3 regions of the Pseudocitrobacter faecalis genome follow, and region 1 is predicted to be linked to each of the others. Evidence: predicted binding sites of a transcription regulator. Region 1 holds the regulator's gene; each other region holds the start of a gene.
The links. The regulator ArgR, encoded in region 1, controls arginine synthesis, uptake and breakdown. The targets are predictions, from matches to a motif close to ANTGAATAAAAATACANT.

Region 1 (4,322 bases):
TCTGCCGGCGCTCTATCAGCAACTCTTCCTGTTACTGAATAAATTCCCTGACGATATCGCTAAATTCCGCCTGGCGTTGTCGCTGATTATTGCGCACCAGCGTCTGCGTGATGCGCCAGTGCCGGTGAATCAGGATCTCTCTGAGTTTCACCGCCAGCTCAGACGCACGGCGGACAGCGTGATCTCCGCAGGCAGCGATGATAAGCGTCGCCGCTATTTCCTGCGTTTATTGGAAGAGTTAGATATTTATCAGGAAAAATTGCGTATCTGGGATGCCTCGCCGCAGGTCACCGAACCGGTTGGTCGGCTGGTGGCGATGCTGCATAAGTATCAGAGCGCACTGACGAACAGCTAGCAATCCCCAATCACATTTATCTTCTAGTCAAAGCCGACGCCCTCAGCGTCGGTTTTTTTATCGCTATACTTAGAGGCGGATAATAGCGGCGGGAAAATGGAGGGCGGGCGATGGAAGTCTATTCTTTTGATTTTGATGAAATAGAGAATCAGGGTGATTTTTACCGGGAGTTCACACGCCTCTTCACACTCAAGAGCGGGCTGGTTCACGATCTCGATTCATTGTGGGATGTGGTGACCGGCAGCCAGCTCCCGCTGCCCCTGGAGATAGAGTTCCTGCATCTCGATGAGAAGCAGAAGCGGCGCTACGGTGCGCTGATACTGTTATTTGATGAAGCTGAGGAAGAGCTGGAAGGGATGCTGCGCTTTAACCTTTCGCGGACATAAAAAAGCCCCCGCGTAATGGCGGGGGCAAGTCGTCGGACAAGACGACGAGGGTTTATTTGTACAGTTCTGCTGTGGCGTGCCAGGTATTACCGGAACGCGCTTCAATAATGCGGTAGCCGCTTGCACCTTCTTTCGCTGCTTTTGCTGATAATGCGCTATTCATATCCATCGGAGAACTCCCGACCTGGGATACGGAAACGGTGCCCATAGATTGCAGGCTCTGTGCTTGCTCTGCACTAATTTGCTCAGCTGCGCTGGCACCAAAAGAGAGAACAGAAGCCAGACCCAAAGAAGCGATGATCATTGCGTTTTTCATAATTTTTACTCCACCATGTGCGACAGCGGTGAGAGGAGAAAACATGGCTTCCTGGACCGCTGTAGAAAATATTTTTACCTAAATCTTACTCACTCACTAAATCGAACTTATTTGTACAGTTCAGCCGTTGCGTGCCAGTGGTCACCGGTACGTGCTTCGATGATGCGGTAAGAAGAGGCACCCTGTTCTTCCGCTTTCTTGTTCAGCATCTCATGCATATCCATCGGAGAAGAACCGACTGCACCGACGGAAATCGTGCCGATAGCCTGACGATTTTGCGCTTGATCGCTGTTGATAGAGTCAGCGGCGAAGGCGCCAAAAGAGATAACGGAAAGGATGCTCAGAGCGGCTACAGTTGTTTTGATTTTCATGATCTACACCTCGTCGAATTATTTAAAGGGTCTTTGTTTTGTGACCCTCATCACGAAATTAAGTATACACTAATCACATCTAAAATTAATACCAGACTAATGGTTTCAAGCGTAAATCTGTTTTAAAGGATTTATTTTTTATGACTAAATGAAATAAAAAATGGTGTAATAGTGCTATTTCCTTAGGTGTATTCTAAGAAAATCATATGGATAGCGTGATTTGATTTTTCGTGCGATTTTGCATGGATGCATTCACTGGAACTATGGGTTTAATCGATTTTTAGCACTTAATGCAAAATAGGGATTGGCAGAACATCGGGGAAACGAAGCGGCAGAAAAGAATTATCCTCTGGTCAGCGACCAGAGGAAAGGGGGATTACAGCTCTTGCTCGAACAGAACCAGAATGGCTTCGTACAGGTCTTTAACCGTAAAGCCACGGGCTGGAGTGGTAAAGATGGTATCGTCACCGGCGATGCTGCCGAGGATCCCTTCCGCTTTACCCAGAGAGTCAAGCAGGCGGGCAATCAACTGTGCGGCACCAGGGCTTGTATGGATAACGACAACCGCATCGTTATAGTCGATATCCAGCACCAGATTTTTCAGCGGGCTGGACGTTGTCGGTACGCCGAGTTCAGCTGGCAGGCAGTAAACCATCTCCATCTTGGCGTTGCGGGTACGAACCGCGCCAAACTTGGTTAGCATGCGGGAGACTTTGGATTGATTAATATTCTCGAATCCTTCCTCCTGCAGCGCCTGGACGATCTCTCCCTGAGAGCTAAACTTTTCTTCCTTTAACAGCGCTTTAAACGCTTTCACTAATTCTTCTTGTTTGGTCGAACTTCGCATAAGTCACCCGTATATGGTGATGAAATTAACATTATTATGCATATAAATGCATTTTTATGCAAATAATCTGCAAAAAAGGCGGATAATAATCGCGAGAAGGGGCGGATCTTAGCAAAATTTACTATTAATAAACATGCCTATATCACGCCCTGCAAATAAGGTTAAAAGTAAATTAAATGTTATGAAAATGATGTTGTTTTAACCAGATCACTGGTTATAGTTTAAGGGATAGTTGATGTGGATTTGGTTACGTGAAAAAGGCCTTTCCCGGTAAACGAATGAGCAATTTTGTAGCAAGGCTGCTAAATACCCCTCATTCTGTAAGCAATTAGATTGTAATTATTTACACCGTGAATTAAGGTCGCCGCAACGGAGTATAACAGGCAGTGCCCTGCGTCGGTTTTGCGGTACATGACAGGTCACCCTGAATGACATTAACCATAATAAGGAGTTTCGGATGAAAGTTGCAGTCCTTGGTGCCGCCGGCGGTATCGGTCAGGCACTTGCCCTACTACTTAAGACCCAACTACCTTCAGGCTCAGAACTCACTCTCTATGATATCGCCCCTGTTACGCCAGGCGTGGCAGTCGATCTCAGTCATATCCCGACCGATGTGAAGATCACAGGCTTCTCAGGTGAAGATGCTTCTCCGGCGCTGGAAGGTGCGGATGTGGTACTGATCTCTGCGGGCGTCGCGCGCAAACCGGGTATGGATCGCTCCGATCTGTTTAACGTCAATGCCGGGATCGTGAAGAACCTGGTGCAGCAGGTGGCGAAAACCGCACCAAAAGCCTGCATTGGTATCATTACTAACCCGGTCAACACGACCGTTGCCATTGCGACAGAAGTGCTGAAAAAAGCGGGCGTTTACGATAAGAACAAACTGTTCGGCGTGACCACGCTGGATATCATCCGCTCAAATACGTTTGTGGCGGAGTTGAAAGGTAAAAAAGCGACGGAAGTGGAAGTGCCGGTGATTGGCGGCCACTCTGGCGTGACCATTCTGCCGTTGCTGTCGCAAATCCCTGGCGTTTCCTTTAGCGATCAGGAAGTGGCCGACCTTACCAAACGTATCCAGAATGCGGGTACGGAAGTGGTCGAAGCCAAAGCCGGTGGCGGCTCTGCAACTCTGTCGATGGGGCAGGCGGCTGCGCGTTTAGGTCTTTCTCTGGTTCGTGCCCTGCAGGGCGAGAAAGGCATTGTTGAATGTGCTTATGTTGAAGGTGATGGCCAGTACGCGCGTTTCTTCTCCCAGCCACTGCTGCTGGGCAAAAACGGTGTGGAAGAGCGTCAGTCCATTGGCAAGCTGAGCGCGTTTGAACAACAGGCGCTGGAAGGTATGCTGGATACGCTGAGAAAAGATATTACGCTTGGCGAAGAGTTTGTGAATAAGTGATGTAAAGCATGAAAAAAAGGGCCGCGAGGCCCTTTTTTGTGTCTGTTAGTTCGACGCCGGATACTCCTGAATCGTTACCTTCAGCGTGAGTTTTTTATCATCGCGCATCACTTCAACCGGGATTTCCGAACCTGGGCGGATTTCAGCCACCTGATCCATGGTTTCCAGCGCGGAGAGTGCCGGTTTGCCGTTCACCGACGTGATTACGTCATTTACCTGAATGCCGGCTTGCGCGGCCGGGCCGCCTGCGGTGACTTCGTTTACCACGATCCCCTGGATCTGATCCATACCGCCGCCCTGTGCATGCAGCGGGGCGATCTCACGTCCGCCGATCCCAATATATCCACGGATCACGCGGCCATCGCGGATCAGTTTATCCATGATTTTAGTTGCCAGCTGGAACGGGATGGCGAAGCTTAAGCCTTCCGGCGTTTCGCCATCGTTACTCTTATCGAACGAGAGGGTATTGATACCCATCAGTTCGCCCAGCGAGTTAATCAGCGCGCCGCCGGAGTTACCGTGGTTAATAGAGGCATCTGTTTGCAGGAAATTCTGTCGTCCGGTCGGGTTCAGGCCGATACGCCCGGTGGCGCTGATGATGCCCTGCGTAATGGTCTGCCCCAGGTTGTAAGGGTTACCTATCGCCAGCAC
Region 2 (4,322 bases), 4.3 Mb from region 1:
TACCTTCCACCCAGCTATGGATGTCTTCGGCATCGCTTTGCAGAATTTGCTGCGGGTTCGCACGGACCTCTTCCAGCAGCACGTTCAGCGCCTCTTCCAGTTGCTGCTGCTCTTCAGCAGTCAACACGCCGACCGTAACCAGCGCTTTAGACCAGGCGACAGAGCCAGTAATATCCTGTTCCGCCAGGCGATAGTCGAAGCGCAAAGAGTCGTTGAACTGTTTGAACCGTTGATCCGCTGCCTGAGTAAAACGCCCGCCCCAAAGTGCCATAACTCGTTTCCTTAAAATTCGTTTAATGTTGCCTGAAAGCTACCCTCACGCACCGAACAATCCCCTCTCCCTGTGGGAGAGGGTTAGGGTGAGGGAAAATATTAAGCCAGAATCCGCGTGCCAATCGGCGTGCCGTTGAACAGCGCCGACAGTTGCTCCGCATGACGCCATGATGCGATATCCACCGGGCGACCCAGCGTACGCGCGGCATCCAGCGCCGCATTCACTTTCACAATCATGCCATCGGTAATAATGCCCTGTTCGATCAGTTGCTCTGCTTTTTCCGCCGTCATCTCGGCGATACGCTGACCTTTACCGTCAAGAATGCCGCTCACGTCAGAAAGCAGAATCAGATCCGCGCCCAGCGTCGACGCCAGCGCTGTAGCGGCCTGGTCGGCATTGACGTTCATCAGCTCACCTTCAGCCGTCACGCCAATTGAACTGACAACCGGCAGGAAGCCGCCGTCCAGCAGCAGGTTAATGAGTTTTGGCGAACCCGGCATCGCCAGGCCAACGTGGCCCAGTTCTTCATCGAGTTTGGTCACGTTGACGCTATCGCCATCGCCCAGGAACAGGCCTACAGAGGCGATATCATGTTTCTTTGCCCACGCCAGTAGCGTTTTGTTGGCCGTACCCGCCAGCGCGCCGGTGATGATGTCTATCTGGTCAGCAGGCGTCACGCGCAGGCCATTTTTCTTTTTCACCGGCAGGTTAAGCTGCTTCATCAGCTCATCCACCACGCAGCCACCGCCATGCACAATCACTAACGGGCGCTGATGTGACTCACGATAATTCACCAGCGCAGTAAACAGACGCTCCAGCGCTTCTTCGCTATCCAGCAACACGCCGCCTAATTTGATAATTAATGGATTCATCGTCATCACACCTTAAAGAAGAGACTGCGTCTCGGCGAAGCCGAAACGGATATTGGCGCACTGGATGGCTTGCGCCGCGGCGCCTTTTAACAGGTTATCTTCCGCGGCCACCACAATCAGGTGCTGGTCCTGCACGGCAAAACCGATATCGCAGAACGGTAAACCGACCACGTTTTTCAGCGCCGGAACGCCTTTGTCATACAGACGCACCAGCGGTTTGTGGGCATACGCCTGCTGGTAGGTCGCCGCCACCTGTTCGGCATTCACGCCCGGTTTCAGGCGGCAGGTGATGGTTTCAAGGATGCCGCGTTTAAAGTTACCCAGGTGCGGGGTAAAAATCACCCGCGCCCCCAGGTGGGTTGAAATTTCCGGATGATGGCGATGGTTAAACACGCCATACGGTTGCAGGCTCACCTCACAGAAACTGTTAGAGAGCGCCGCTTTACGCCCGGCACCGCTCACGCCACTGGTGGCGTCGATCACTGGCCATTGAGTGAGATCCAGCAGATCGGCATCAATCAGCGGTTTAAGCGAAAGCTGCGCTGCCGTCGGGTAGCAACCCGGCACGGCGATCAGGTTGGTCTCTTTCAGCGCGTCCCCGCACCATTCGGCAAGGCCATACACCGCCTGCTCAAGTAATTCAGGATGCTGATGGGTGAAGCCGTAATATTTTTCGTAGAAAGGCGCGTTGTTGACGCGAAACGCTCCGGAGAGGTCAAACACCACGCAACCAGCGTCCAGAAACTGCGGTGCCAGGTCGTGGCTGACTTCGTGCGCAGTGGCGAGGAAAACCACATCCACACCGGCGCTGAATTCACTGATATCCGACATCGGCTGCAATGGCAAATCCACAATGCCCTTCAGCTGAGGATGCAGGTCAGAGATTAACTTTCCTGCATCATTGCTTTGCGCTGAGACCGTCAAAGCGGTTATGTTCATATGCGGATGGCGATTTACATAGGTCACAAGCTCTGCGCCAGCATACCCACTGGCACCTACAATCAGCGTATTCAACATCGGGGCTGTTCACCTTCTTACGTCATATGCCTGGGAAGAATGCTTATCTTCCTCACCCTGTTGAGCGTCTTTTGCCTTTTACCTTATGGTTTAAGGGTTTTCTAATGCTCAACGATATTGTATTTTTATTCATAAATATTGCATGAATATTGATACTATCACGACCTGAGGTGTGTCAACAATGAAAAACAATTTACCGCCATTTATCGAGATTTACCGTGCATTGATCGCCACACCTTCCATCAGCGCGACCGAAGAAGCGCTTGATCAAAGTAATGCGTCTTTAATCACTCTGCTCGGCGACTGGTTTGCCTCGTTAGGCTTTAACGTTGAGATCCAACCGGTTCCTGGCACGCGCAATAAATTCAATATGCTGGCCAGCACCGGAAACGGCGCAGGCGGCCTGCTGCTTGCCGGTCACACGGATACCGTGCCGTTCGACGATGGCCGCTGGACGCGCGATCCCTTCACCCTGACCGAGCATGAAAACAAACTCTACGGCCTGGGCACCGCTGACATGAAAGGCTTCTTCGCCTTCATCCTCGATGCTCTGCGCGATGTGGACGTATCAACGCTGAAAAAGCCGCTCTACATTCTGGCGACCGCCGATGAAGAGACCAGTATGGCTGGCGCGCGCTACTTTGCCGAAACCACTGCTCTGCGCCCGGACTGTGCCATCATCGGCGAACCAACATCATTACAGCCTGTGCGCGCGCATAAAGGCCACATCTCCAGCGCCATTCGCGTAATGGGGCAGTCAGGCCACTCCAGCGACCCGGCGCGCGGCGTCAACGCCATTGAAATCATGCATGACGCGATTGGCCGCGTGATGCAACTGCGGGACGCATTGAAAGAGCGCTATCACTACGAGGCGTTTACCGTGCCTTACCCGACGCTCAACCTCGGTGCCATTCACGGCGGCGATGCATCGAACCGTATCTGCGCCTGCTGTGAACTGCATATGGATATTCGCCCATTGCCGGGTATGACGCTGAACGATCTCAATGGGTTGCTGGATGAAGCGCTGGAACCGGTGAGCGCTCAGTGGCCTGGTCGATTGACCGTCTCAGAACTGCATCCGCCGATCCCGGGTTACGAATGCCCGCCAGACCACCAGTTAGTTCAGGTCGTCGAAAAACTGCTCGGTGCACAAACCGAGGTGGTGAACTACTGTACCGAAGCGCCGTTCATACAAACGTTGTGCCCGACGCTGGTACTCGGACCCGGCTCTATCAATCAGGCCCACCAGCCGGATGAATATCTGGAAACGCGCTTTATTAAGCCGACGCGCGAATTGATTACCCAGGTTGTGCATCACTTCTGCTGGCATTGATATGTCCCCTCACCCTAACCCTCTCTCAAGGGAGAGAGACCCGATTTTCTCCCTCTCCCTGTGGGAGAGGGGCGGGGTGAGGGCACCTGCGCCCCCTATTTCCATAAGCATTTCTTATCTGACACGATGCGAATTAAATTTCGTAAATTGCCGTGATTTACTCGATTGCTGAAGCGATTTCGCAGCAATTGACGTGGGGGTTTTTACGTGGCTTTATAAAGGAGGTTGCTTATCCTGGCTTTGCGTTCCGAAGCCTGGGGTATAACAAAATAAAATGAGATGGGGTGTCTGGGTTAACATGAACGAACAATATTCCGCGTTGCGTAGTAATGTCAGTATGCTCGGTAAAGTGCTAGGCGATACCATCAGGGATGCGCTTGGTGAGAACATTCTTGACCGTGTAGAAACTATCCGTAAATTGTCGAAATCCTCGCGTGCTGGCAACGAAGCCGACCGTCAGGAACTGCTGACAACGCTGCAAAACCTCTCCAATGATGAACTGCTGCCGGTGGCACGAGCCTTCAGCCAGTTTCTGAACCTGGCGAATACCGCCGAGCAATATCACAGCATCTCGCCGAAAGGTGAAGCCGCGAGCAACCCGGAAGTGATTGCGCGTACGCTGCGTAAACTCAAAGACCAACCCAATCTCACCGAAGCCACCATTAAAAAAGCCGTCGAATCGCTGTCGCTGGAGCTGGTTCTGACCGCTCACCCGACCGAAATCACGCGCCGCACGCTGATCCACAAAATGGGCGAAATCAACGGCTGCCTGAAGCAACTGGATAACAAAGATATCGCCGACTACGAGCGTAACCAGTTGATGCGC
Region 3 (4,322 bases), 490 kb from region 1:
CAAACCGAGCTGGCGCTTTTTAACGCGTTTTCGGAAAAAATAACCATTTAAATCAAAAAATAGTTGCATCAGAAAGCGAGCAGAGTATAGTGCGCATCCACGGACGCGGGGTGGAGCAGCCTGGTAGCTCGTCGGGCTCATAACCCGAAGGTCGTCAGTTCAAATCTGGCCCCCGCAACCAATTACAATGTGAAAAGAGTTACTTGAAAGAGAGTAACAGACGGACGCGGGGTGGAGCAGCCTGGTAGCTCGTCGGGCTCATAACCCGAAGGTCGTCAGTTCAAATCTGGCCCCCGCAACCAACACATTGTACATAAGAGAAAAGGTTACTCGATGGAAGAGTAACAGACGGACGCGGGGTGGAGCAGCCTGGTAGCTCGTCGGGCTCATAACCCGAAGGTCGTCGGTTCAAATCCGGCCCCCGCAACCAACAAAATCAAGCACCCATTTGGGTGTTTTTTTTTGCCTGTTATTTGCCCCAGCCATAAAAAAGAGCGCCGTAGCGCTCTTTGCCTGTGTCTTATCGCCTCGCCAGCGTCGCGCCATCGGCAAAATAGGCTTTTATTCCCGCCAGAATAGACTCGGCAACAGCCTGCTGGAAAGTTGCCGTCTTGAGCTTTCGCTCCTCTTCAACGTTACTGATAAACGCCGTTTCGACGAGGATCGACGGAATATCCGGTGCTTTCAGAACCGCAAAGCCCGCTTGCTCAACCTGGTTCTTATGCAGCTTATTCACTTTGCCCATATGCTGAAGCACTGCCTTACCGAATTTAAGGCTATCGGCGATGGTCAGCGACTGCACCATATCGAACATGGTGTGGTCGACGTAGCGATCGCCGCTTTTACTTACCCCACCGATTAAGTCGGCGGCGTTCTGAGTCTGCGCGAGGAATTTCGCGGCGGTACTGGTTGCGCCTTTGGTTGAGAGCGCAAAGACGGAGGAACCGCTCGGCTGACGGCTGGTGAAAGCATCGGCGTGAATAGAGACAAAAAGATCCGCGCGCTGCTTCTGGGCTTTCGCCACGCGCACCTTCAGCGGAATAAAGATATCTTCATTTCGCGTCATGTAGACCTTCATGTTGCCTTCTTTCTCAATAAGCGACCGCAGGCGTCGGGCAATTTGCAGCACCACATCCTTTTCACGCGTTTTATATTTACCCACCGCGCCGGAGTCTTCCCCGCCATGCCCCGGATCGAGCATGATCACAATCGGGCGATCGCGCCCGGCCTTACCAGGCTGCGGCCCACTCTGCGCGGGTGGAACCTGTTTATCGAGGTCACCGCGGTTGTAATCTTCCAGCAGCGCCAGCAGCGGATCCTGCACATCCTGCGCATTCGCCGGGTACAGATCCATCACCAGACGCTCTTTAAACCCGGCAACCGGCGCCAGCGCAAACAGCTGTGGCGTGACGTTCTGCTTAAGCTCAAACACCATTCGCACGGTTTGCGGATCGAACTGCCCAACGCGCGCGGATTTAATAAAGGGATCGTCAGCACGGATTTGCGCGGTCATGCCTTTCAACACCGAGTTCAGGTTCACGCCTTCAAGGTCGACTACCAGACGTTCCGGGTTGCTTAGCGCAAACTGTCGGTATTTCAGTTCCCGATTCGACTCAACCGTCACACGCGTATAGCTGGACGCAGGCCAGACGCGTACGGCCACCACCTGGCTTGTGGCAGCCATACCTACCTGACTGACGCTTAATAACCACATGGCGCCCGCCCCTTTTAACAGGCGGCGGCGGCTAAATGACTGACTTCCCGACATGCTTCTCCCAAGCCAAAAATGTTTACTTTGGTATTACGCATAATAAGTTTGACCAAAAACTTTAACCAAAGGCGCATAAACTGTCATCTATAAAAGGGTAAACATTCTTTTGCTAAGCCCTTTTTCAGAATCCATTTTGCCCATTCGCGGAAAATTCGCGCTTGCACTCACGGCCAAAACAGAATAAAAATACATTTATTGCGAATAAAAATGCACTGAGAGGTCATGCCGTGGTGAAGGAACGTAAAACCGAACTGGTCGAAGGGTTTCGTCATTCAGTTCCCTATATCAATGCCCATCGGGGAAAAACGTTTGTCATCATGCTGGGCGGAGAAGCCATCGAACATGACAATTTCTCCAGTATTGTCAATGACATTGGCTTATTGCATAGCCTGGGAATTCGCCTGGTGCTGGTCTATGGCGCGCGTCCGCAAATCGATGCCAATCTTGAAGCGCATCATCATGAGCCGATCTACCACAAGCAAATTCGCGTGACCGACGCCAAAAGCCTCGAACTGGTTAAACAGGCAGCCGGATTGTTACAACTTGATATCACCGCGCGTTTATCCATGAGCCTCAACAATACGCCATTGCAGGGGGCGCATATCAACGTGGTGAGCGGTAACTTTATCATTGCCCAGCCGCTGGGCGTTGATGATGGCGTTGATTACTGCCATAGCGGACGCATTCGTCGTATCGATGAAGAAGCGATTCATCGTCAGCTCGACAGCGGCGCAATCGTACTCATGGGCCCGGTTGCCGTTTCTGTCACCGGCGAAAGCTTCAATCTCACCTCCGAGGAGATTGCCACGCAGTTGGCTATCAAATTGAAAGCGGAAAAGATGATAGGCTTCTGCTCTTCTCAGGGCGTTTACGATCGTGAGGGCAACATCGTACCAGAGCTGTTCCCCAACGAAGCGCAGGCCCGCGTTGAGGAGCTTGAGCAAGAAGGCGATTACTTATCTGGCACCGTGCGTTTCCTGCGCGGTGCGGTCAAGGCGTGCCGTAGCGGTGTGCGCCGCAGTCACTTAATCAGCTATCAGGAAGATGGCGCGCTGTTGCAGGAGCTTTTCTCCCGCGACGGTATTGGAACCCAGATTGTGATGGAGAGCTCCGAGCAGATCCGCCGCGCCACCATCAACGACATCGGCGGCATACTCGATCTCATTCATCCGCTGGAGCAGCAGGGTATTCTGGTACGCCGCTCCCGCGAACAACTGGAGATGGAGATCGACAAATTCACCATTATTCAGCGCGATAACACCACCATCGCCTGTGCGGCGCTCTATCCGTTCCCGGAAGAGAAAATTGGCGAGATGGCCTGTGTGGCGGTGCATCCGGATTATCAAAGCTCATCACGCGGGGAAGTGCTGTTGCAGCGCATCTCTACGCAGGCTAAACAGATGGGGCTGAGCAAACTGTTTGTGCTGACCACCCGCAGCATTCACTGGTTCCAGGAGCGCGGATTCCAGCCGGTGGACGTGGAGTTGCTGCCGGAAAGCAAAAAGCAGATGTATAACTATCAGCGGCGCTCAAAAGTGCTGATGGCGGATTTGGGGTGACGTTTTACGCCGGATGGCGCTATTGCTCATCCGGCCTACAAAACATCATAACGCAGGTCGGATAAGGCGAGGCCGCATCCGACAACCCCGTTAATCCTCGGCGAAAATCGCGGCCAGCCCGCTGCGACGCTCGGTTCTGGCGACAATCGCCTGCCCTAACAACGCCGCATCGGCATACATCGACAAGCGTGATTTCGCACGCGTAATCGCCGTATACACCAGTTCCCGCGTCACAATCGGCACGGGCTGCGTTGGCAAGACCAGCGCGGCATGGTCAAATTCAGAGCCCTGGGATTTATGCACCGTCATCGCCCATGCCGTATCGTGCTCGGGCAAACGGCTCGGCTGCACCGATTTAATGGTTCCATCCGGCATCGGGAACCAGACGCGCAGCCCCTGTCCGCGATCGAGCGCCACGCCAATGTCACCGTTAAACAGCCCCAGCGCACTGTCGTTTCGGGCAATCATTACCGGACGCCCTTCATACCAGCGAGAATGCCGCTGCGGCACAATCATACGATGACGGGCCAGCGATAACTCCAGCTGTTGATTCAACCCGCTGACACCCCACGGCCCTTCGCGCAAAGCGCACAGAAGCTGATATTCACCAAAGGCCTGCAAAATTTCAGCCGGCTCAGCCTGCTGACGCAGACATTGCAGATAGCGTCCATAGCCCGCCCGCGCATCGTCGAGCATCGCTTCATACTCATCGCTGGTGCGCAGGGATTTCAGTTCAATATCAGAAAAGCCGTGCGCAAACACATCACGTACGCCCGCGCGATCGCCCTGATTCACCGCGCGCGCCAGTTGCCCGATTCCGGAATCACTGCCGAAACGGTAGCTGGTACGGAGCAGACAGAGACTGTCACGCAATGCGCCCGCCGCCTCTCCCTCACCTTCTGGCACAGGTGTACCCGTTAGACGGCTGAGCTGTAGCGCGCGCGCTGGCGTATAGCCGCTGTTAACCCACGCGCAGATATCGCCCAGCACCG

Region 2: a site for ArgR is predicted at 2,280-2,297, ahead of argC (N-acetyl-gamma-glutamyl-phosphate reductase). Genes of this name have one in related genera too.
Region 3: a site for ArgR is predicted at 1,947-1,964, ahead of argA (amino-acid N-acetyltransferase). Genes of this name have one in related genera too.

The regions. Positions count from the first base shown of each region.
Region 1 covers NZ_CBDDNJ010000002.1:41,883-46,204, forward strand. The annotation lists gene aaeB (p-hydroxybenzoic acid efflux pump subunit AaeB) at 1-355, shown strand, start outside; gene ACOXYR_RS00810 (barstar family protein) at 466-741, shown strand; gene yhcN (peroxide/acid stress response protein YhcN) at 794-1,057, opposite strand; gene yhcN (peroxide/acid stress response protein YhcN) at 1,165-1,428, opposite strand; gene argR (transcriptional regulator ArgR) at 1,805-2,275, opposite strand; gene mdh (malate dehydrogenase) at 2,733-3,671, shown strand; gene degS (outer membrane-stress sensor serine endopeptidase DegS) at 3,717-4,322, opposite strand, start outside.
Region 2 covers NZ_CBDDNJ010000002.1:4,338,834-4,343,155, forward strand. The annotation lists gene argH (argininosuccinate lyase) at 1-271, opposite strand, end outside; gene argB (acetylglutamate kinase) at 373-1,146, opposite strand; gene argC (N-acetyl-gamma-glutamyl-phosphate reductase) at 1,159-2,163, opposite strand; gene argE (acetylornithine deacetylase) at 2,345-3,496, shown strand; gene ppc (phosphoenolpyruvate carboxylase) at 3,795-4,322, shown strand, end outside.
Region 3 covers NZ_CBDDNJ010000002.1:526,891-531,212, reverse strand. The annotation lists tRNA gene ACOXYR_RS03170 (tRNA-Met) at 105-181, shown strand; tRNA gene ACOXYR_RS03165 (tRNA-Met) at 226-302, shown strand; tRNA gene ACOXYR_RS03160 (tRNA-Met) at 354-430, shown strand; gene amiC (N-acetylmuramoyl-L-alanine amidase AmiC) at 521-1,768, opposite strand; gene argA (amino-acid N-acetyltransferase) at 1,999-3,330, shown strand; gene recD (exodeoxyribonuclease V subunit alpha) at 3,421-4,322, opposite strand, start outside.